One region of the Paenarthrobacter sp. JL.01a genome, then DNA from elsewhere that is predicted to be linked to it. Evidence: predicted binding sites of a transcription regulator. Region 1 holds the regulator's gene; each other region holds the start of a gene.
What was found. Region 1 encodes HrcA, which represses chaperone genes, less so after heat shock. Its sites were predicted from a motif close to TTNGCACTCGNNNNNNNCGAGTGCNAA; they were not measured.
Positions count from the first base shown of each region.

Region 2: a site for HrcA is predicted at 3,727-3,753, ahead of N5P29_RS14455 (FmdB family zinc ribbon protein). Genes of this name have one in related genera too.
Region 3: a site for HrcA is predicted at 2,783-2,809, ahead of groL (chaperonin GroEL). Genes of this name have one in related genera too.

Region 1 covers NZ_CP104877.1:2,425,069-2,432,815, forward strand. Annotated here, with positions in the region: gene N5P29_RS11410 (PhoH family protein) at 1-321, opposite strand, end outside; gene N5P29_RS11415 (GerMN domain-containing protein) at 595-1,533, shown strand; gene N5P29_RS11420 (16S rRNA (uracil(1498)-N(3))-methyltransferase) at 1,570-2,331, opposite strand; gene dnaJ (molecular chaperone DnaJ) at 2,334-3,461, opposite strand; gene hrcA (heat-inducible transcriptional repressor HrcA) at 3,512-4,519, opposite strand; gene N5P29_RS11435 (DUF3097 domain-containing protein) at 4,750-5,601, shown strand; gene N5P29_RS11440 (DUF4870 domain-containing protein) at 5,721-6,134, shown strand; gene hemW (radical SAM family heme chaperone HemW) at 6,181-7,410, opposite strand; gene lepA (translation elongation factor 4) at 7,411-7,747, opposite strand, start outside.
Region 2 covers NZ_CP104877.1:3,071,681-3,079,427, reverse strand. Annotated here, with positions in the region: gene N5P29_RS14465 (DUF4011 domain-containing protein) at 1-2,507, shown strand, start outside; gene N5P29_RS14460 (RcpC/CpaB family pilus assembly protein) at 2,522-3,082, opposite strand; gene N5P29_RS14455 (FmdB family zinc ribbon protein) at 3,394-3,666, opposite strand; gene N5P29_RS14450 (5-formyltetrahydrofolate cyclo-ligase) at 3,810-4,424, opposite strand; gene galU (UTP--glucose-1-phosphate uridylyltransferase GalU) at 4,522-5,457, shown strand; gene N5P29_RS14440 (GNAT family N-acetyltransferase) at 5,463-6,089, shown strand; gene N5P29_RS14435 (hypothetical protein) at 6,220-7,098, shown strand; gene N5P29_RS14430 (SDR family oxidoreductase) at 7,167-7,747, shown strand, end outside.
Region 3 covers NZ_CP104877.1:1,010,002-1,017,748, reverse strand. Annotated here, with positions in the region: gene N5P29_RS05015 (ribonuclease HI family protein) at 1-756, opposite strand, end outside; gene groL (chaperonin GroEL) at 974-2,599, opposite strand; gene N5P29_RS05005 (cold-shock protein) at 2,922-3,125, opposite strand; gene N5P29_RS05000 (LytR C-terminal domain-containing protein) at 3,294-3,920, opposite strand; gene N5P29_RS04995 (DUF3263 domain-containing protein) at 3,970-4,305, opposite strand; gene N5P29_RS04990 (uracil-DNA glycosylase) at 4,414-5,181, shown strand; gene N5P29_RS04985 (siderophore-interacting protein) at 5,290-6,129, shown strand; gene N5P29_RS04980 (threonine/serine exporter family protein) at 6,212-7,699, opposite strand; gene N5P29_RS04975 (peptidoglycan bridge formation glycyltransferase FemA/FemB family protein) at 7,727-7,747, opposite strand, start outside.

The DNA.
Region 1 (7,747 bases):
TTGCTGAAGTACGTCGGGCGTGACCAAGGTTCCCTTGGCCACGAGGCCGCGTACTTCCTCAAGGAGGCGCATAATCCGTGGAATCACCGTGGAAGGACCGGTCATGGAGAGCTCGTTGCCACGAACGTGGAAGTTCACGTCCGGGAACTGCTCCTCGATGTACCGCAGCGCTTCATCATGGCTGCCCAGCGAGTGAACCATCTGGTCGGAGTTGTCGAACCTAACAACTTCCGTGCGCGTGCCCGGTAAAGTGTGCGGGAACTCGGTCAGCGGCTGGTTCCCGTTTCCGGTCCTGAGCCGCCCGTTCAAAGATTCACTCATAGTGCTGGCCTGCGGCCTGTTCTCCTCCGGTTGATGGTATGACGCAATCCTACGCCAGCCCCGGGCCGGATGAACCTCGGCAAGGTGCCGGAACCCAGGCCGAAACGATACCGAAGACATTTTGTCTCAACTCGGCATCAAGCCGGTATCAATCATGTTTCAGTTGACCGCCGTCCACCCAAACCCGGCCGGACGCCGTCGTCGATGTGCCAAGCTGGCTTAACCGGGTGGTTGGAACCCCCGCAGCCCTGACCAAAAGGAAGCACCATAGCCATGCCAGCGAGCACCGGGAAAGGCGCACGAAAGCGGACACGGTCCGCCATCGCCGCGCCTGCGATGCTTGCTGTCCTGCTGCTGACCGGTTGCATTGCCAACGGCGGCGGGAGCAGCCAGGCGACGTCGAGCCCGCCGTCGCTGTCCGTCCAGGACGCGCCCGCGAGCAACGCCCCCTTGGAGACAACCCAGGCATCCACCAAGATTCCGGTCTATTGGATTGGGCGAAGCAAGGACGAGGTCTACCTCTACCGCGAATTCCGGGACATTTCCGGTGACGGCAACCCTGTCACCACCGCCCTGAAGATCATGATGGCCGAGAAGCCGTTGGATCATGATTTCTTCACGCCGTGGCAGGAACCTGGAAACCTGGCGACCTCCATCTCGGGGAAGAACGTGATCACCGTCGACGTCTCCCGCGACGCCTTCAACTCGAACCTGGACGCCGGGATGGCCCAGAGGGCCATTCAGCAGCTGGTGTACACAGCCACGGCGGCAGCGTCGTCCTCCGGACTCATCAACTCGGGCCAGCAGATCCAGGTGGTCATCCTGGTGGACGGCCACAAGGACTACATGGCGTTCGGACAAGTAAAACTTGGCGAACCCATGACGCGCGACGCTTCCTTGGTGGCACCGCTGTGGATCATTGATCCCCAGGAGGACGTGTCCTTGCCGGCAGGGCTCATCAAGTTCAACGGCCGCATCACGGACAACTCCCGGCCCATCAGCTGGCAGATCCTCCAGGACAACGGCAAGGGAGAGAAGTCGAGCCTGCTCACGGGCCAGACCAAGGCAACCGGCGAGCCCGGTCAGTACGGTCTCTTCAGCTTCGGCGCAACACTGAAACCCGGCAAGTACGAGCTCCGCGTCTCCGAGGTGGACGACGCCGGCAAGGCGATCGAATCGAGCACGGATACCCGCCTGTTCAGCGTCTCCTAGGCGTCTTGTGCGTAGCTTGCGAGCGTCGGTGGCCGGCTACCAGCGTCCGAGGACGTCGCTGGCCAGAACGACGGCGGCAGGTCCCGCCGTCGACGACCGCAGCACATGGTGACCCAACAGTGCGGTGACGGCCCCAGCGTCGCTCAGCCGCGTTACTTCCCGCGGCGAGATTCCACCTTCGGGACCCACGATCAACAGAACCTCACGGGGCGAGGCGTCGTCGACGTCCAACTTCCCCAGGACCTCACGCAGGGGGTTCTTTGCGTCCTCGTGAAGGATAATGGCGAGGTCAGCTTCCGCAACGGCTTTGGCCAGTCCGTTCGAGTCCACAATCGGGCGGACCGAAGGTATCCAGGACCTCCGCGCCTGCTTGGCGGCAGCGGTAACCACGGACTCCCACTTGGCATGCGCTTTCGCTGCCCGGTCACCCTTCCAGCGCACGATCGAACGTTCCGACTGCCAGGGAACCACGGCATCGATTCCGAGTTCAGTGGCCGTCTCGATGGCCAGCTCATCGCGATCGCCCTTGGCCAAGGCCTGCACCAGAACCAAACGCACATGGGGCTGCTCTTCGAAGACGACGTCCGCCACCGTCACCGTCAAGGTGCCGGCTCCGACGTCGGCAACGGTCCCGGTGAGCCGGGCGCCTGCGCCGTCGGCGATGTCAACTGACTCACCGACGGCAAGGCGCTTGACCGTTACGGCGTGGCGCGCTTCGGAACCCTCCAGGATGAATTCGGCACCGGAGTGCAGCTGGTCAAGGCTGCCGGCGGGCGCGAAGAAGACGGGATTGCTCACCGCTACAGGTTACCGAGCTTGTCCCGGAGCTTTGCGAACATTCCACCGCTGGCCAGAAGCTTGCCCTCGGTGAATTGCTCACCCCGAAGCTTGGCGAGCTGCTGCAGCAGTTCTTCCTGGGCATGGTCAAGTTTGGTGGGCGTCTCGACGTGCAGGTGCACCTTGAGGTCGCCCCGGCCGTAGCCCCGGAGATGGGTGACGCCGAGACCGCGCAGGGTGATGATCTCTCCGGACTGCGTGCCTGCCTTCACCTCGATGCCTTGCGCGCCGTCGAAGGTGTCGAGCTCCAGGTCCGTGCCCAGAGCTGCCGCCGTCATGGGCACGCTCAAGGTGGCGTGGAGGTCATCACCTTCACGAACGAACATGGAATCGTTGTTCACCCGGATCTCCACGTAGAGATCGCCGGCCGGCCCACCAGCCGGGCCTGCTTCGCCCTGTCCGGACAGCTGGATCCGCGTGCCGGTGGCGACGCCTGCCGGAACCTTGATGGTCAACGAACGGCGGCTCCGGATGCGGCCCTGGCCGCTGCACTCGTTGCAGGGATCCTTGATAACGGTGCCGAATCCTTCACAGGTTCCGCAGGGCGCGGTGGTCATGACCTGGCCGAGGATGGAGCGCACTGCGCGCTGGACCTGGCCGCTGCCGCCGCAAATGTCGCAGCGTTCGGGGTGGGTGCCTGGACGGCAGCAGCTGCCATCACACGTTGGGCAGACCACGGCTGTATCGACTTCAAGCTTCTTGTTGACGCCGAACACCGCGTCCTTGAGGTCGATCCGGACACTGATGAGGGCGTCCTGGCCGCGCCGGACGCGGGAGGCAGGTCCTCCGTGGCCTCCCCCACCGCCAAAGAACGTGTCGAAGATGTCCTGGAAGGCGAAGCCCTGTCCTGCGTACCCGCCACCGAATCCGTTGTCCGTTCCGTTTTCATTGCCCGTGGCGTCATAGACGCGGCGTTTCTGGGGATCTGACAACACTTCGTAAGCGTGGGTCACGGCCTTGAACTGCTCCGCTACATCTTCACCGGGGTTTACGTCCGGGTGGAGTTTCCGTGCCAGCTTGCGGTACGCCTTTTTGATCTCTTCCCCGGTGGCTTCCGGCGAGACTCCCAAAACGTCATAGTGGCTGCTCAAAGTCGGTATCTCTTCCTGGTTGTACTGCGGATTTTTCCTCGGGCCGGTTTTCAGCCGCCGAGAATGCGGGAAAGGTAACGGGCCACGGCGCGTACTGCCGCCATGGTGGTCGGATAGTCCATGCGGGTCGGTCCCAGAATGCCCACCTTGGCACCTGATCCGTAGCCCGTGGCCACGACAGATGCCTCGGCAAGGCCGTCGTACGGATTCTCCCGGCCAATGCTGACCGTGACGCCTCGAGGATCGTCTCCCATGTCCGACAACAACCGGAGCATGACAACTTGTTCCTCAAGTGCTTCCAGCACAGGCCCGATGCTCAACGGGAAATCGACGTTGGACCGTGCGAGGTTGGCCGTACCGGCCATAAGGATGCGCTCTTCACGGCTGGTGTCGCTCAACGATTCCAGTCCGTTGGCGAGCGTTTGCGCGAGGGCCCGAAGGTCGGGCGGACAGAGCGCAACCACTGAGGGAAGTACCTGCGGCAGGAGGGCCAGCTGGGTGCCGGCGATGCTGCCAAGGAAACGGGACCTCAACAACATCAATGCCTCGTTGCTCACATCCACGCCTGTGTCGATGACCTTCTGCACGACACTCCCGGTGTCTGCGATCAGGACAACAAGCACCTGCTTGGGTGCCAGCAGGACGAACTCCGCGTGGCGGACCAATGCGCGGTGCGAGTGCGGGTACTGGACGACGGCGACCTGATTGGTCAGCTGGGAAAGGAGCCTGACGGTGCGCTCAAGGATGTCATCGACGTCGTCAGGGCCCTCCAGCAGTGAATGGATGGCCCGGCGCTCGGCCGCGGACAACGGCTTGACCTGGGAGATGCGGTCAACGAAGAGGCGATAGCCCTTGTCGGTAGGAATCCGGCCCGCGCTGGTATGAGGGGCCGCAATGAGGCCTTCCTCTTCCAGGACAGCCATGTCATTGCGGATGGTGGCGCTGGAAACACCCAAGTGATGCCGCTCGACGAGGGCCTTGGATCCCACAGGCTCCCGGGAATGCACATAATCCTCAACGATGGCACGCAGCACTTCGAGCTTGCGTGGCTCACTCATTGCTCCACCTCCTGACAATTGCCATGGTCCTTTGGGACCGTCCCCGCGTGACCTCCGACGGGTCACCACACTTAGCACTCAACATGCCCAAGTGCTAACAAGTCTAGTATGAGCTACCGCGTTGTTAGCATTGAAACCGTCCGCGGACAGTATCCAGGACGGCGAGCCAGTGCAGCTTGATCGCAGCTGTTGCCCGTCCTTACGCATATCAGCACAGAGGTAGGAATTCCTTGGCTTTCGACAATTGGGGCCCGCAGGATCTATCGGCTCCGGCCAAACGCCAACTCCCCGAGGTCCCGGTACAACGAGGAATGGTCCTGGAGGACGTCCAGTCGGGGTGGGTGGGCGAAGTCACCCGGGTTGAGAAGACGGGTGGCATGCACATCGTGGCCCTGGAGGACAGGCGTGGCAAGACCAAGTCATTCCAACTCGGCTATGGATTCCTCCTCGAAGGACAACCCATCCGGTTGATGCCTCCAGCCGCCCGCCCGCCTGCTTCAGCAGTTCCGGCGGGACGGACAGCCTCTGGCTCGGTGAAGGTCCAGGGACAGCGGGCACAGGTAGCCAAGGCCAGCCGGATCTGGGTTGAAGGCAAACACGACGCCGAACTGGTCGAGAAAGTCTGGGGTGACGATCTCCGGGTTGAGGGAATCGTGGTCGAACCCCTCCATGGCGTGGACGACCTTAAATCCGCCATCGCCGCTTTCCGCCCCGGACCCGACCGCCGGCTCGGTATCCTGGTGGACCACCTGGTTCAGGGCTCCAAGGAATCCCGGATCGCAGCCGAAGCCATGACAGTCCCCGGGGCTGCCGGGAATGTCTTGATCGTCGGACACCCCTACGTGGACGTGTGGCAGGCAATCCGGCCCAAGGTGCTGGGCATTGAGCAATGGCCGGCCGTGGCCCGCGGGACGGATTGGAAGACCGGTATTCTCACCGCCTTCGGGTGGCCCCATGAGAGCGCCGAGGACATAGGTTTGGGCTGGCAGCGGCTCCTCGGTGCGGTGCGCAGCTACGCGGACCTTGAGCCATCGTTGCTCGGCCGAGTGGAAGAAGTCATCGACTTCCTGACCGTCCCCTGATCTGCCGCCCAGCACTCGACGATCTGACCGTTTGCGGGGCGTTGGTCCCGGGAAGGACGTGCGGGCCGGTATTCTTGGACAGCAACACCGCAGCATCTTTACAGCAAAGGGAAGACACCGTGGCAGATAACGCTCCTGAAGAACCGGGCAGTGCCGCAGGCCGGCCCCAGTATCACGGCGCGCCTGCCAACGCACTCCCGCTGACGGCCAGTGAGGACCGGCAGTGGGCCACTTTGGCACACTTCGGCGGCATCCTCGGATGCCTGCCGGCTCTTTTGATCTACTTGATTTTCCGCGACCGTGGGCCGTTCACAGCACAGGAATCCAAGGAAGCGCTGAATTTCACGCTGCCTCCCACCATTGCCGCCGTGCTCGCGAACATCCTGGTGCTGCTGCCGGTGGTGGGCAATATCTTTGCAGTCATCGCCACGGGCATCTGGGTAGCGCTGACCTGCTTCTCCGTCTCAGCCGGTATCAGGGTCAACCACGGTCAGCCGCACCGCTACCGCTTCAACCTGCGCTGGATCAAGTAAAGCTCCCGGCTCAGGACGCAGGAGTTCCGCTGCTGGCTTAGCCGGTTCAGTCCGGCAGGATCCTTCGGACTACCGCATCGGCCAGAAGACGGCCCTTCAGCGTCAGAATCAGCCGGCCCTTGAACGCCTGAACAGGATCAACCAGGCCGTCGGCGATAAGGCCCGCCATGGCATGGCGACCCACAGCATCGAGGGCGTCTACGGCAAGACCCGTTCCCAGGCGTGCCTCCAGCATGATCCGCTCGACTTCGCGGGTTCCGGGGTCCAGGGTTTCGCGCCCAGCAGCAGGCGAAGTTCCAGCGCCCAATCGTGACGCATAGGCCGTGGGGTGTTTGACGTTCCACCAACGGACGCCGCCAACATGCGAATGCGCACCCGGGCCGATCCCCCACCAATCATCTCCGCGCCAATAGGCCAGATTGTGCCTGCAGGCTTGTTCCGGGGTCCGGGCCCAGTTGCTGACCTCGTACCAGTCCAGGCCTGCCGCTGAGATCATTTGATCCGCCAGTTCGTATTTGGCGGCGTGGTCGTCGTCGTCGATTCCGGGCACTTGGCCGCGCCTGATCTGCGCCGCAAGCTTGGTGCCGTCCTCTACGATCAGCGCGTAAGCGCTGATGTGATCGGGCTCGTAGGACAGGGCCGTCTTGAGCGAGAGCTCCCAATCCTCCATGGACTCCCCCGGGGTCCCGTAGATCAAGTCCAAGCTGACGGCCAGGCCTGCCTCGCGGGCCCATTGAACCACCAAGGGAACCCGGCTGGGCGTGTGTGTGCGGTCAAGCACCTTCAACACGTGGGGAACCGCCGACTGCATGCCAAATGACACCCTCGTGAAACCTGCATCCGCAAGGATCTTCAGGGATTCGGGTGTTACGGAATCAGGATTCGCTTCGGTGGTTATCTCAGCGCCGGGCTCAAGGCCCCAATGCCCGACGGCGGCACGCAGGATCTGTGCCAAATCTTCCGCGGGCAGGAGGGTTGGCGTGCCGCCTCCGAAGAATACGGTGCTGAGGGGCCGACGCGGGAGGCCCGAGGCATCTAGGGCCGCAGCCGCGAATCCGAGTTCGGAGACCGCCGTCGATGCGTAGGCATCCTGTGACGCTCCGCCGCCGAGCTCGGTCGCGGTATAGGTGTTGAAATCGCAATAACCACAGCGCACGGCACAGAACGGGATGTGCACATAGAGGCCGAATTTGCGCTGCTCGACGCCGTCCAGCACCTGCGGCGGCAAAATGCCGTCCGCAGGTGCCGGATCGCCCAAAGGTAGGACGCTGGGCATTTACTTCTTGGCCTTGTCCTTTGACTCGTCCGTGGTCAGCGCTGCGATGAAGGCCTCTTGGGGCACCTCAACGCGGCCAACCATCTTCATGCGCTTCTTGCCTTCTTTCTGCTTTTCGAGCAGCTTGCGCTTACGGGTGATGTCACCGCCGTAGCACTTGGCAAGAACGTCCTTGCGGATGGCCCGGATGCTCTCCCGGGCAATGATGCGGGAGCCGATGGCAGCCTGGATGGGCACCTCGAACTGCTGCCGTGGAATCAGTTCGCGGAGCTTCCCGGTCATCATCACACCATAGGCGTAGGCCTTGTCACGGTGCGTGATGGCGCTGAACGCGTCC
Region 2 (7,747 bases), 650 kb from region 1:
ACCGCCCGGTGCACGACCTCATTTCGGCCACTGCCAGTTCGGCGTGGCGGCGTGAGCGGAACATCGAGATGCCTTCCATGCAGCGCTCCAGGCTGCGGCGCGTGGCCAAGGAATATGTGCGGCCTGGTGTTCACATTGCTGATCTCCACAGTTCGTTGGTCCTTGTCCAGGAGCAACGCGCGCTGTGGGCGGGTTACGCCACAACGCAACGCCATCCGGCAGTTCCCTCGGGGCTGGCCGATCTCGGCGCGCTCTACCGCGAGCTCGATACCGAACTTCGCAGGCTCGGTGACGCCCTCAAGCACACCTCCGCCGGCGGCTCGCTTCACGGTACGCCCTACCCGGAGCTCATGGAGCGCCTTGAGAGTCTCGTGGCAGACACTGACACGCTGGAGTCGTTGCCGGAGCGCACCCTCCTGATCGAGGAAATGCGTGAGCACGGCCTTGGAGAGCTGCTGGCGGATCTGGCGGAACGCGAAGTTCCCGCGTCCTCGGTGGCCGCCGAGCTGGACCTGGCCTGGTGGCAGTCCGCCCTGGAAGCGATGATCAGTGGCGACGACTACCTCGCCATGTCCGATGGCGACTCCCTGCGCCGCCTTGAAGCCGAGTTCAGGTTGGCCGACCAGGCGCACATCGCCAGTGGTGCTGCCCGGCTCCGGTGGCAGCTCGCACAAAGGTGGCGCCAAGGGCTGGTTGACCACCCCCGCCAGGCCGAGCTGCTGCGTGCCTTGCTGAAGGATGGGCGGGTAACTTTGCCTGCCCTGAGCGCCCAAGCTCCGGACCTCGTGCCGATGCTGGTCCCGGTGTGGTCTGTCAGCCCTTATCTGCTCACCGGAGTCCTCCCCGCCGAGCAGAAGTTTGACGCCGTGGTGGTCATCGACGCCGAGTCGACATCCCTGCAGGCAGTCCTTCCCGCGATCGCACGTGCCCGCCAGGTGGTGGCGTTCGGCGACGCGAAGATCGCCAACGCCCGGACCTTCAGCGTGGCCGTTGAGCCGCCGGTAGCCGGGGTGGCCGGCCACGAAACCGTGGAGAGTGCGTTCAAGGCCCTCTCCCGGGTCTTGCCCTCGTGGCAATTGAACTGGGTTTACCGGGCAGTTGACGAAGACTTGATCCTGCAGTTGAGCAAGAACTATTACGACGGCGGCCTGAAGCGACTGCCCGACGGCAACTCGGTCACTGGCTTGGATCGTTCGATCCTTGTCGAGTACATTCCCGACGGCACAGGACTCCCCGGAGCCGATCACGAGGGCGTGGAGTCGGTCACCGCCGAAGTGAACCGTGTGGTTGACCTCGTCTTCGAGCACGCCACGTTGCGTCCACGCACCAGTTTGGCCGTGGTGACAGCAAGCCTGCGCCACGCTGCCAGGATCGGCGAGGCCATCAGGCTTCAACTGCCGAACCATCCTTTGTTGGCGTCCTTCTTCGCGGCCGGCCCTGAGTCCTTCCGTGTGGTGGATCTTGAACGCGCGCAAGGTCTGGTCCGCGACCACGTGATCTTCTCCCTCGGTTACGGGCGCACACCCCACGGCCGGGCACTCCACTCTTTTGGCCCCTTGTCGGCTGAAGGTGGCCGTAACCGCTTCGCCTTGGCGATGACCAGGGCCCGGCGCTCCATGCACGTACTGAGCTGCTTCCGGCCCGAGGATCTTGACCTGGATCGCTTGTCGCACGGTGCTGTGGACTTCTATGAGTTGTTGGACCGGGAACTCTCCGGCAACAGCAATCTCGGAACCCCGGCGTCCCGCGCGGTCGCCAGTGAGCAGGCCCTCGGCGAAGACCCTTTGGTCGCCGACCTTGGAGAACGCCTGCGTGCCAGGGGTGCCCGCGTGTGGCACCTCTACGACGGCGTCCTGGACATTGCCGCCGCTGCCGATCCGGTGCACACGATTGGCCGCGAGGGAGCCGAGATTCCAACGCCGGTGGCCATCGAATCCGATGGCACGGAACGCTACCGGCGCATGAGTGTCCGTGAACGCAGCAGGTTGCGGCCGCAGCTCCTGGAGCGCATGGGCTGGCGGTACATGTCGCTCTGGACCATCGAGGTCTTCACCGACCCGTCCTCCTGCGCTGACCGAATCGGTTCCTACCTCGGCCTGGAGAACCACATTCTCACCTCCACGGAATCTCCGCAGCATGGTTTCCTGGACATGGATGTTGAACAATTGAATCTGGACAAGGCAAAGCCAGCGTTCACTCGCCCTTCGACCGCTGCCTCGGGTAAGCAGCCCGGGGAAAATGGCAGCGAGCGGGACCAGGCAGCGGACAGGAAAGCAGCAATGACGGAACAAGACAGCGGCACGGGCAACGGCGGTGCCGAAGGCGACGCCGGCGGCCAGGACGGGGCCACTGCTGAAAAAGCTAGGGAAACGACCCCCGCCAAGCACAGCTCCGGCGGCATCCTTCCCACGAAAGCCGCGGAGGACGACCCCCGAGCCTGGGGCGACGAGGCCGGCTACGACCACGAGCAGTGGTTGAAGGAGCAGAAGCCCCCGCACTGGGGATAATCGCTTGAAAGGCCTCATGGGCTGACCAGGACAAAGAAAAGCTTGCCTTGCGTTGATGCGCCGGCAAGCTTTTCTGCTTGCTGGGGATTGGCTGCAACCACCACCAGCCCGTCGGTGTCACTTGTCCCAAGCCATTCGCCCGCCTTACCTCCCTGGGCCGAGGTCCAAAGTACGGGCACGGGGCCGGCAAGGACCTGGCTTTGGCGCGATTCGTCATAGGAGCCGGAAGCGGTAAGGACCACCGTCACCAGCTGCCCTGGCGAAAGGAGCTGAATAGAGGAGGGATCGGCCATGCGGAGTGGAACGGCAGCTGTGCCTGCGGGAGAGCCGGTTAGCAGGCCCGGTCCCAGGAGAACTGAATCAGTTGGGATTTGCCCCTTGCCCAGGGGAGATGCCAATTGGCGTCCGGCGAGCCTTGCAGGATTTTCCACCTGCGCGGTCAAAGCGAGTTCAGGCGCGATGTCCACTGTGGTGAAGTCGGTTTCCTTCAGTGTGGTGCCGGCCGCGAGATCGCGCACTGCCACAAGGACGGTGGCATGCGCCGCCGACGCCGGAGTCAGCTGCTGGACGGCCATCCCTGCGGCAAGGCATAGAAGCAGGGCGACACAGAGCCGGCGGTTGCGCGAAATCCATGCCCTGGGCGAGCGTCGTGCCCGTTGACGAGGGGTTGGAGGCCCGTCGCGTCTGAAAATGGGGCGGGCGCGACCAGGGGAAGGCGGCCGGTATTGTCCCGGCGGCCGAAGCAGTTCCCTGTCAGCAGTTCCTGCTGAGCGCTTGGCACGGGCAAGTAAGGCGCTTCGGGAGGTAGGTGACATGCCGCCACGGTAGCCAGCATGTCCGGCCCCCTGACAGGGGCCGGCCTCCCTATGTGGAAAAGTCCCCGGACTTAGCTCGCTGCTGCCGCGGCAGCGGGAGCGGGTGTGGCGGCCGCAGGTGCGCTTGGAGTGGAGGGCGCTGCCGAAACGGTGCTGCTGCCCTTCGTGTCACGCGAGTCTGTGCGGTAGAAACCGGAGCCCTTGAAGACGACGCCAACGCTGTTGAACTTCTTGCGCAGCGTGCCTTTGCATTCCGGGCACTCTGTCAGGGAGCTGTCTGAGAAGGACTGGACGATGTCGAAGGCATGGTCACAGTCTTTGCAGGCGTATGCGTATGTGGGCACTGAGTTCCTCCTTTAGGACAAAGTTCAGGTCCTGTGGCGCCGCAGCGAAGAGTTTCCGCATTAGCAGTCCCAGGGCCTGAGTGCCAATTCTATCACCCGTCCCTGCGGCGTTCGCCAGCACCTGTGCCGGAACTCACCACCCTTCAGGCGTCTTCTCCGGCGTCATCCAGCGTGACGACGCCGGACGGCGTCAGTACTTCCCGCACAGGGCGATCAAAAGCTTCGGCGGGTATGGAGCCGAAAGGCAACAGATCGTCGTCGTACACCACGGCGATGGTGGGCGGCCGCTGACCGGAGGCATCGAGGCCCTGCAGCAGCCGGTCGTAGTATCCGCCGCCTTGGCCGATCCTGTTTCCGTCACGATCGACGGCGGTAGCCGGCATGAAGATCCCCGCGGCAGTTGCGACCACTGAACTGTCCAATCGCTCGCCCAGGGGTTCGTCGATGGGCGCGTAGGTGGAGCGCTCAAAGACCGTCGACGGAGTCCAATGCACCCAGCTCAGTTGGCGTTCCGGTTCGCAGACCGGAAGCAGCACCTCGTGGCCCGCGTTATGAAGGGCCTCAAGCAGTGGCATGGTGGGTGGTTCGAAAGCGACTCCCACATACACCGCGAACCGGGCTGGTTCGCCGGAGGTGATGCCCTTGGCCCAGGCGGTTCCATGCTGGGCCAGGGCCTCGCCCGCTGTTGCGATCTGCTCCGGGGACAGGGCCCTTCTGTAGAGACGCCGGCTGCGGCGGATGTCTTCTTTCGATGCCATCTGTGTCCAATCCTCAGGTTCGTGGGGTCCGATTGAATTGTTGCGTGGTGTTGAGCAGCCAGGAAAATGTGCAAGCCGCGCGGCGGGGGTTTAGCCGATGATCTGTTCCTTCCGTTACATTAGTCCGGTGACTCTCGATAACAACGCTGTCCGTAAGGCTGTCATCCCTGCAGCGGGTCTTGGTACCCGGTTCCTTCCCGCCACCAAGGCGATGCCGAAGGAAATGCTGCCCGTGGTCGACAAGCCCGCCATCCAGTACGTCGTCGAAGAAGCGGTCAAGGTGGGCCTGCACGACGTCCTCATGATCACAGGACGCAGCAAGCGCGCTCTGGAAGACCACTTTGACCGGGTGCCGGCGCTTGAAGCGACCTTGGCTGAAAAGGGCGACACCGCCAAGCTCGAAGCCATCCAGTCCGCCACCAACCTCGGCGACATCCACTACGTCCGTCAGGGCGATCCGAACGGCCTGGGCCACGCTGTCCTGCGTGCAAAGCAGCACGTCGGTTACGAGCCCTTCGCCGTCCTGCTCGGTGACGACCTCATCGACGCGCGCGACGATCTCCTGAGCGAAATGATCGCTGTCCAGCAGAAGACCGGCGGTTCCGTTGTGGCCCTGATCGAGGTGGAGCCGTCCAAGATCAGCGCTTACGGCTGCGCCGACGTTGAGGACATCGACGAGGACGGTTACGTCCGCATCAAGCAACTGGTGGAAAAGCCGTCTCCCGAAGAGGCCCCTTCGAACCTTGCCGTGATTGGCCGCTACGTGCTGCACCCGGCTGTCTTCGAGGTCCTGGAGAAGACCGGCCCGGGCCGTGGTGGAGAAATCCAGCTGACCGACGCCCTTGAGGTCCTGGCAGCCGGCGAGGGAGAGGGCTACGGCGTGTACGGCGTGGTCTTCCGCGGCCGACGCTACGACACCGGCGACAAGCTCAGCTACCTCAAAGCCTGCATCGAGCTGGCAGCCGAGCGTGAGGACCTCGGTCCTGAGCTTCGCGAGTGGCTGCCGAACTTCACCGCCACGCTTCCCCAGTAACAAGGATGTACGGTTCTGCGATCTGGCCGGTGACGCTGGAGTGCGGAGACCTGGCACTTCGGCCCATCCGGTACCGCGATAAGCGGGAATGGTCCGAGGTCCGTTCGCGGAACAGTGATTGGCTTGCGCCGTGGGAGGCGTCCAACCCGGCTCCGGGTGGCCGCCTCCCCAGCTATCGCCAGATGGTTGCATCCTTGAACGAGCAGGCGCGCCATTCCACGGCTTTGCCGTTCGTCATCGTTGAACGCACAGCCGGCCTCCGTGAACCCGCCATCGTGGGTCAACTGACGGTTTCCTCGATTATCTGGGGATCAGCCATGATGGCCACCCTTGGCTATTGGGTGGACAAGGAGCGGGCCGGCCGCGGCATCGCCCCCACGGCGGTAGCGATGGCGACGGATCACTGCTTCAACGTGCTCGGGCTGCATCGGATGGAAATCAACATCCGGCCTGAAAACGGGCCCAGCCTTCGGGTCGTGGAGAAGCTTGGATTCCGCGATGAGGGATACCGGGAAAGGTATCTGCACATCAATGGACAGTGGGCTGACCACCGCTCCTTCGCCCTGACGTCGGAGGAAGTTCCGGAGGGTCTGCTTCGCAGGTGGCTCAAAGGACAAACGGGCAGGTCATAGGCCATTTCGGCCTTATCTCCAGTCATTTGCGGACTCGACCACGACACACCGGCCGCAATGCCGCCACCCCCGGTAATTTGCTTCTACGGTTTTGAATGTGGACTTCCCTCTCAGCAGCTCAGTGATACTTGTGGTCACTGTCGCGTTGTGGATGGTCTGGGTGGCGCCGTACGTTCTGCGGAACAGACGCCAGCAAGTCCAAGCGGCCGCTGTTCCAGCAGAGGCTTTCGACGACGAACCAGACGAACCGCAGGCAGGGGTGGTACTGACTTTGGCACCTCAGCAGGAGAAACCGATGGAGACCATGCACAGCAAAGCACAGGCGTCGCCCCAGGAATCCCGTGTGTCCGAGTCCTCGGCGGGCAAACCGGCCCCCACGCCCTTCACTATCCGCTATGCGCGGCTCACTCTGGCCTTGTCAGGGCTTGTCCTGCTGCTGACGGCTATCGTTTCGGGCATTGTGCGTCTATTCGGTACAGGCACTGTCTGGTTGCCGTTGGTCTCGTTCACCGGTGCGGTGGTCGCCGTCGTGGTTTTGCGCAAACTGGCCCTGCGCGACCTTCGCGAACGGCGCGCCCGCCGCGAAGCGCAGGCATCGCCCATTCCCACGCCTGCGCGTTATCTGCCGAAAGAACCGGCGGTCGAGGCCAAGGAAACTGCAGTTTTCGATGCCGAGGCCAACAGCCGCGAGAACGCCCGCTTGTCCGCGGTGGAGCTGCGCCAGGCAGCGTTGGCCGTTGCTGTCGCCGCTGGAGATGAGTCGGCGCAGGCCGCCGCGGACTCCAAGGGTGCCAGCTGGCAGCCCGTCGAGGTTCCGAAGCCCACCTACGTTGACGCAGCGAAGGCCCAGCGCCCAGCGCCTGAACCGCTGGATCTGCCGGAAGCGCCGAAGCCCGTGGGCAAGCCGGTCCTGAAGCAGTCGACTGGACAAGCTGAAGCGGCAGTTTCCCCCAAGGGCCAAAGCGCCCTGAGCAACCTGGACGACGTCCTGCAGCGACGCCGCGCCTGAGACCGCATGAGCTCCATCTGCGTTGCCGGTGGTACTGGCCAGGTGGGCCGCGAGGTGTCCGGCTTGCTGTGGACGCCGGGCACCAGGTTTCGGTCCTTAGCCGCCATGTCCCGGACGCCGGTTCTGCCGGCCATCACGACGGCGTCACCTACTTCGCCGGTGATGTCACCACGGGCGTTGGCTTGGCGGCCGCGGTGGCAGGTGCCGACGTCGTTATTGACTGCCTTGAAGGCCAGTTCGGGAAGGCGCAAAAGCAATTCGCCGACGGCGGTGGGCGGCTTCTCGCTGCCGCCGTTGCGCAAGGTGTCCGGAGGGCCGTGCTGCTGTCCATCATCAACTGCGATCTGAGTACATTCCCGTATTACGTTTCCAAGGCTGCCAAGGAACGCAGGTATAAGGAGGCGGCGCTGGAGACGGCGGTGGTGCGCGCAACCCAGTTCCACGGCCTCGTCGCCGGCATCTTTGCCGCCGGGGCTCGGGTGGGATTGATCCCTGTGTTCAAGGGTGTGGCGTTCCAGTCGATCTCGCCGGCCGACGTTGCAGGGGAGTTGCTGGCGGTGGCGTTGGCGGATTCGCCTGCGACTGGGGAGCGGGTGCGGACGGTGGGTGGGCCGGAAGTGCTGCCAATGCGTTCAATGGCCGAGCAGTG
Region 3 (7,747 bases), 1.4 Mb from region 1:
CCTGACGTCCGGACGCAACAGTTCGCGTTCCAAGGCCACCACAGTGTCCTCCGCCGAAAGTTCCGGGGCCGAGGTGTCATCGCCAAGTTCGCTGAACAGATCTGCCTGGCCAAAGATGCCCGATTCACCAAAAAGGGTGGGTTCAAAGTGTGGCCGGATGCTCCGGTCCGGGCGCACGGGCGCCGGTACTGTCTCGGGGATCCGGACCGCCGTCTGGGCGGCCGGCGTACCCGGCAAGGCCTCGCTTTCGGTGGAGGCAGAGCCCTCCAAGGAGGCAGTGCCCTCCAAGGCACCCGGGAAGCCCGGACCGGTCCGTGGGGCTACGCCCTGCTGGTAGGCCAAGGCCACCGCGCGTGCACGCTCGTCAGCAGCTTCGTTGAGGTCGTGGCCCGCGTGACCCTTGACCCACTCGAAGGTGTACTTACGCCCCACGATCGCCTGGTCGATGTCTCTGAGGATGTCAACGTTCAGGACCGGCTTCCCGTCGGCCTTGCGCCAGCCCTTGCGCTTCCAGCCCGACATCCACTTGGTAATGCAGTTGATGACGTATTGGCTGTCGCAGAGGATGAGCAGTTCTTCGTGCGGCACGTGGGCTGTGGACCGGAACAGGTCCAGGACAGCCATCAATTCTCCCTGGTTGTTGGTCCCGTGCGGCCATCCTCCCGCTCGCCAGCAGGAGTCATCAACGTACCAGGCCCATCCGGCCGGTCCAGGATTACCGAGGGCGGACCCGTCGGCGGCAGCAATAATCGTCATACGTTAATCCTGCCAGACCGCACCGACACTAAAGCTGTCTCCGCGCCCACCGAGAACGTGGGAACCATGCGAAATCGCCGTAATTTTCCCTACGAATTGGACGTATTCGTAGTCGTTCGGCGACCCAGGCACTTCGCTGAAACGCCGACGGCGGCCCCCACCAGAAGGTGGGGACCGCCGTCGTACTTGCTATGCGTGACGCAGCAGGACAGGTGGCTTAGAAGCCGCCCATGCCGCCCATGTCGTCGCCACCGGGAGCCGGAGCGTTCTTCTCAGGCTTGTCGGCAACTACGGCCTCGGTGGTCAGGAAGAGACCGGCGATGGAAGCAGCGTTCTGGAGAGCCGAGCGGGTGACCTTTACGGGGTCGTTCACGCCTGCAGCCAGAAGGTCTTCGTAGACACCCGTGGCAGCGTTCAGGCCGTGGCCGGAAGGCAGGCCGCGGACCTTGTCCACCACTACGCCAGGCTCGAGGCCGGCGTTGAAGGCAATCTGCTTCAGCGGAGCATCGATGGCAACCTTGACGATGTTGGCACCGGTTGCCTCGTCACCCTGCAGGGTGAGGTTGGCGAATGCCTTGGCACCGGCCTGGATGAGGGCAACGCCACCACCGGCAACGATGCCTTCTTCAACAGCAGCCTTTGCGTTGCGGACAGCGTCCTCAATGCGGTGCTTGCGTTCCTTGAGCTCAACTTCGGTTGCGGCACCGGCCTTGATGACTGCAACGCCGCCGGCCAGCTTGGCCAGGCGCTCCTGCAGCTTCTCGCGGTCGTAGTCGGAGTCGGAGTTTTCGATCTCGGCGCGGATCTGGGCGACGCGGCCTGCGATGGCGTCGGCGTCGCCGGCACCTTCAACGATGGTGGTCTCGTCCTTGGTGACAACAACCTTGCGGGCGGTGCCAAGGAGGTCCAGGCCGGCGTTTTCGAGCTTGAGGCCGACTTCTTCGGAGATGACCTGGCCACCGGTGAGGATGGCGATGTCGGCCAGCTGTGCCTTGCGGCGGTCACCGAAGCCCGGAGCCTTGACGGCAACGGACTTGAAGGTGCCACGGATCTTGTTGACGATCAGGGTGGCCAGGGCCTCGCCCTCGATGTCTTCGGCGATGATCAGCAGCGGCTTGTTGGACTGCATGACCTTCTCCAGAACCGTGACGAGTTCCTTCACGTTGGAGATCTTGGAGTTGACGATCAGGATGTACGGGTCTTCGAGGACCGTCTCCTGGCGCTCTGCGTCGGTGACGAAGTAAGCGGAGATGTAGCCCTTGTCGAAGCGCATGCCTTCGGTGAGCTCGAGTTCCAGACCGAAGGTGTTGGACTCTTCAACCGTGATGACGCCTTCCTTGCCCACCTTGTCCAGGGCTTCGGCGATCAGGCTGCCGATTTCCGGGTCGCCGGCGGAGATGGAAGCCGTAGCTGCGATCTCTTCCTTGGTTTCTATTTCCTTGGCGGAGGTCAGCAGTTCGCTGATGACTGCCTCAACAGCCTTCTCGATACCGCGCTTGAGGGACAGCGGGTCGGCGCCGGCGGCAACGTTGCGCAGGCCTTCCTTTACCAGTGCCTGGGCAAGAACGGTTGCAGTGGTGGTACCGTCGCCAGCGACGTCATCCGTCTTCTTGGCAACTTCCTTGACCAGCTCAGCACCGATCTTCTCGTAAGGGTCGTCCAGCTCGATCTCCTTGGCGATGGAAACGCCATCGTTGGTGATCGTGGGAGCGCCCCACTTCTTTTCGAGGACGACGTTGCGTCCACGCGGGCCGAGGGTGACCTTGACGGCGTCAGCGAGGGTGTTCAGGCCCCGCTCGAGGCCGCGGCGTGCCTCTTCATCAAATGCAATGATCTTGGCCATAACGGCGGTAGTCCTTTCGGGACAGTCGTTAAGAAGGTACCTGTCAGGTGGGATGCCCGCGACGGACGGTCCTTTGCGTGCAGCCTCTGTATGCCCCGCGCTCCGGACCTCACCCCACCAAGGTGTTTCTTGGTCCCCCAGCGGTTCAACCATCATTCCGTTACCGGCGGGAGCCGGATCGGATTAGCAGTCGAACCGTAGGAGTGCTAAATCAATAATTAGCACTCGACTGGTGAGAGTGCAAGCAGAGGCGCCACTTTTGGCACCCGCGAAGAGGGTTTCAGCCGAGAGCTGACCGCCGTTACGGCGAGCACTGAAAGCCTCAGGCTACGCGCACGCCTTCGGCCTGCGGACCCTTCTGGCCCTCACCCAACTCGAACTCAACACGCTGGCCCTCTTCGAGGGCCCGGAAGCCATCCATTTGGATAGCCGACCAATGCACGAAGATGTCGTCGCCGGAGTCATCCACAGTGATGAATCCGTAGCCCTTTTCGGCGTTGAACCATTTGACGGTTCCCAATGCCATGATGCCCACACTTTCGCAGTAGCCAAGACCGGTTGCCGGGATCTCCGGACCGGAATTAATCCACTGTAACCACAGTCACTATCCCTGCGCTTCCCCCAAAGGGCAGGGCGCTGGTTTTGTTATTGAGGCTTAACCGAGTTTGGGTTTTTGGGCCCTGGAGCGGCGCGGTTACTGGTAGCCGGGTCCCGCTACTACAACCAGTGGTTGCTGCACATCAGGGGTCTCCACGATCGACTGGATCCCCAGAAGCGCGCCCAAAGCCTCGGCATTGGCTTTCTGGGAAGGAGCGTTGTAGAAGATCACGGACGTCTGCTGCGGAAGGCCGCCCCAGTTGGCGACAGTGCTAAGAGTCCAGCCACCGCCCTGCACCAGCCCGGCCACCCGGCCGGCCAAGCCGGCGGTGCCGGTTCCGTTGTACACAGCGACCGGAACGCTCTTGTCCACCGGGGCGGTGGAGGGCGACGGCGACGACGACGGCGTGGCCGACGGCGACGGCTGGGTGCTTGGTTCGTTGGAGGCAGGCGGTGCGCTGCTCGAAGCGGAAGGAGCAGCCGAAGGCGACGTCGAGGTTTGCTGGGGTGCCGGCGTCGTGACGCTTGATGACGCACTGGGGGCGACAATCCCGAGGTTCGGCAGGATAAGGAACGCCACCAGGCCGAGTACCAACGCCACGGCTCCGACGGTCAGGACCGGCCACAACGTGGGGCGCGCGGCGTCCTGGTTGTCGCGGTGAACGCCCTGCCGGGAGGTGTTCTGTGGGACCTGGTCGAATTCGTCCCTGGCATATTTGGTCATGGTGAAGCGTTGTCCTTGCTGGTTGCTGCTGACGGATCGCACCTGCGAATTACGCGTCCGACCCCAAGCGCCGCGCTGTCCGCGCCCGCTGGCGGGACGTACGTAGTCTACGCAATCTCTTCACGAGCATGGGATCGTGCGCCAACGCGTCCTCAGTGTCGATCAGCGCGTTCAGGATCTGGTAGTAATGGGTGGCGGAAAGATCGAAGAGCTCCCTGATGGCTTGCTCTTTCGCCCCGGCATACTTCCACCACTGCCGTTCAAGCGCCAACATCTGCTGGTCCCGCTCGCTCAGCGGCGAGTCGCTTCGGGTATCGGCCGCGAGGTCTTCCAGGGCCAGTCCGTCAGCCTGCGGCGCCATTGGTTCCGGTGCTGGTTCTGCCACGGCACACTCCTTCGACGCTTGTTGGGGAAAATGTCCTACCCCTATGTTACGGGCGAATAACATCGCTGTCATTCGCTCCACCTCCGCCACGCGGGAGACAATGGCCGGGTGACTGGCGAGGATGCTCTCTTTGATCTTGAACCCGCTGGCGAAGCCGATCCTGGCTTCGCCACGCTGATTGACCGGCCCCTCAAGGAGCTGATGGCTCCCGACTGGGCCGAGGCGATGCGTCCTGTGGAAGGGCACCTTCGTGATGCGCTGGCATACGTCGCACGTCGCGCCGGGGAAGGAAAACACGTCCTCCCCGCCTCGGAAAACGTGCTCCGCGCTTTTCGCCAACCGCTGGCCGAGGTCAAGGTGCTGCTGCTGGGCCAGGACCCGTACCCTACTCCGGGACACGCAGTGGGGCTCTCCTTCTCCGTCTCCCGCCAAACCCGCCCCATCCCCCGCAGCCTGGCCAACATCTACCGCGAGCTCCAGGACGACCTCGGCCTCCCACCCCGCGTCCACGGCGACCTCAGCGCGTGGACAGAGCAAGGCGTCCTGCTGCTGAACCGCGTACTCACCGTGGAGGCCCGCGACGCCGGCGCCCACCGCGGCAAAGGATGGGAGGCCATTACGACGGCGGCAGTCACCGCCGTCGTAAACCGTACGGATGGTGCCGGGCACCGGAAGCCGCTGGTCGCCATCCTGTGGGGCAAGGACGCCGAAGGTGTCGCACCGCTGCTGGGGGACGCGCCGTCGATAGTTTCAGTGCACCCCAGCCCGTTGTCGGCGTCCCGGGGTTTCTTTGGGTCCAAGCCTTTCAGCCGGACCAACGAACTGCTGGCCGGGCAGGGCGCGGAGCCCGTGGACTGGGAACTCCCGGTCCTGTAGCGCCGACCCTCACTCACATCCCACCAAACACCGGGAACGTGAGCGAGCGTGTGTAACCTTCGACGCATACCCATCAAGCACCCAGCCAATTAGCTTAGGCTTGCCTATATGACCGCTCTTCCTGTCACATCGTCCGCCACACGCAACACCCGCCCGCAGGTCAACCTGACCGTCCTGCGGAGCGAACGCCTTTCGCCGCACATGGTGCGGATCGTGGCTGGCGGACCCGGGTTCAGCGACTACGCGAACAACGACTACGTGGACCGCTACGTCAAAATCGTCTTTCCGCAGGATGGCGTGGACTACGAACAGCCCCTTGATCTCTGGACCATCCGCGAGACCATGCCCCGCGAACAGTGGCCGCACACCCGGACCTACACCATCCGGTGGGTGAACCTGGAGACGCAGGAGCTGGCCATCGACTTCGTCGTCCATGGCGATGAAGGCCTCGCAGGCCCTTGGGCTGCTGCGGCCAAGCCCGGAGATTCCCTGGTCTTCACCGGCCCCGGAGGTGGCTACAACCCCTCCCCCGACGCCGACTGGTACCTCTTCGCGGGAGATGACGCTGCGATTCCCGCCATCGCCGCCTGCGTTGAAGCCCTCGCCCCCGACGCCCGCGGAACTGTCTACCTTGAAGTCGACAACGAGGCCGATGCCCTCCCGATCTCAGCCCCGGAGGGAGTGAAGATCCACTGGCTGTTGCGTAAGGGCACGCCCGCAGGGTCCAGCGACCTTCTCCTCGAAGCCCTCCGCGGCACCGAGTGGTTGCCCGGGCGGGTAGATGTCTTCGCCCACGGTGAGCGCGGATACATGAAGGGTCTGCGGGAGATCTTCTTTGTCCAGCGCGGACTCGAACGTTCGCAGGTTTCGTTGTCCGGGTATTGGGCGCAGGGCCGTGTGGAGGAAGTCTTCCAGGCGGAAAAGAAACTCCCCGTCGGCCAGATCTAGCCGAGTTTTTGTACAGATAATGCCCCCAAAAGATCCTTTTAGGGGCATTATCTGTACAAAAACTCGGGAGGGAGGGGGCGTCTTAGCGTCTGCGGACCCTCCGGCGTTCGTTGCTGGAGAGGCCCTTGGTCAGTGGCCGCGCAAGGTTGTCGCCGAGCACGATTCCAGCCGCCACCCCGAGCACGATCGCGCCTGCGTTGAGCATGCCGCCCGCGCCCAGGAGAATGTCTCCGCCTTCGACGGTCAGGGCATACATAGAGCGGAAAATCGTGAGCCCGGGGAGCAGGATCAGCGCCGCCGGAACGGCGACCACCAGTTGGGGAGCACCCAGTTTCAGGGCGACTACGCGGGCAAGGAGGCCGATGACGACGGCAGCGACGGCGGGCGACAAACGGTCGCCCAGTCCCGCTTGGCCGACCCCCCACAAAACGAAGAAGCCCACCAACCCAACTGCCGCCGTCGGAAGCAGCAACCGCATTTGGGTCTGCTCGGTGACGCCAATCGCGACCACCGCGATGGCTATCAGGATGGCTTGGCCCCACAACGGGTAGGCGTCGGGGAAAGTCTGCGTGACGTCCAGGACCGTGCTGCCCATGAGCGTTCCGACCACGACGGCGACGCCGATGCCCGCGACGATCGCGCCGAAGGTCAGCAGCGTGGAAAGGAACCGGCCTGCGGCGGTCACAGGGAAGCCGTTGATCGCATCCTGGACCGATGACACCAGGCGGCCAGTCGGAAGCAGCAGCAGGATCCCGCCCGCCACCACAATGGATGGCGCTATCTCCACCCCCGCCCAACGAAGCATCAGGGCAACAAAGGTGACGAAGAAGGCGCAGGCCATGGTGTTGAAGAAGTCGGCCGTGCGCCATCGTGCGAGCTGACGCGAGAGCAGGCTGATGACGATGTTGGACGCAAAGGCCACCGCCGAGGCGCCAATTCCCCCACCCAGCACGCCAACGAAGACCGCGGCAAAAATACCGAAAGCAATCGTGACCATCCACCGTGGGAAGGGTTTTGCACTGCGGATGATGTCGTTCAGCCTGCGGACGGCTTCGTCGCGCCCCACTCCCCCGGCAACGATGTCCGTGACCAGTTGATGGACCTGTGCCAAACCTGCGTAGTTATTGGTCCAGGAGCGCACCACACGCAGCAGCGTAATGGGGGTTTGGTCCTTGGGCGCGTAGTTGATGGCCACCGACTGGTTGGTGATGTCCACCTCCACGTTCTTCAAGCCGAGCGCAGCCGTGACAGCGATCATGCTCGTTTCGACTTCCAACGCACCTGCACCGTACCGGAACATGACTTCGGCCAGATGGAGCGCGAAATCGATGGTCTTACGGGCCGAGGCATCAACGCCCACCACTTGGATGGTGGGGTTCGCGTAAGGACTGCCCGCGAGACGATCCACGATATTCATGGGGGCCGTGGGCGGGCTATCACCCTGCACCAGGCGCATGAGCATGCGTTTGGCATTGACGTTCTGCCGTACCTGCGACGGGCGCAATGGCTGGGTCTTGGGCAACCCGTCGGTATGGGGCCTGCCGGTGGACCCATCGGGGCGTTCAGTCACGCGGTGATCCTCCTCTGGCTTGTTTGATTAGCGGTTCCCCTGGAGTCT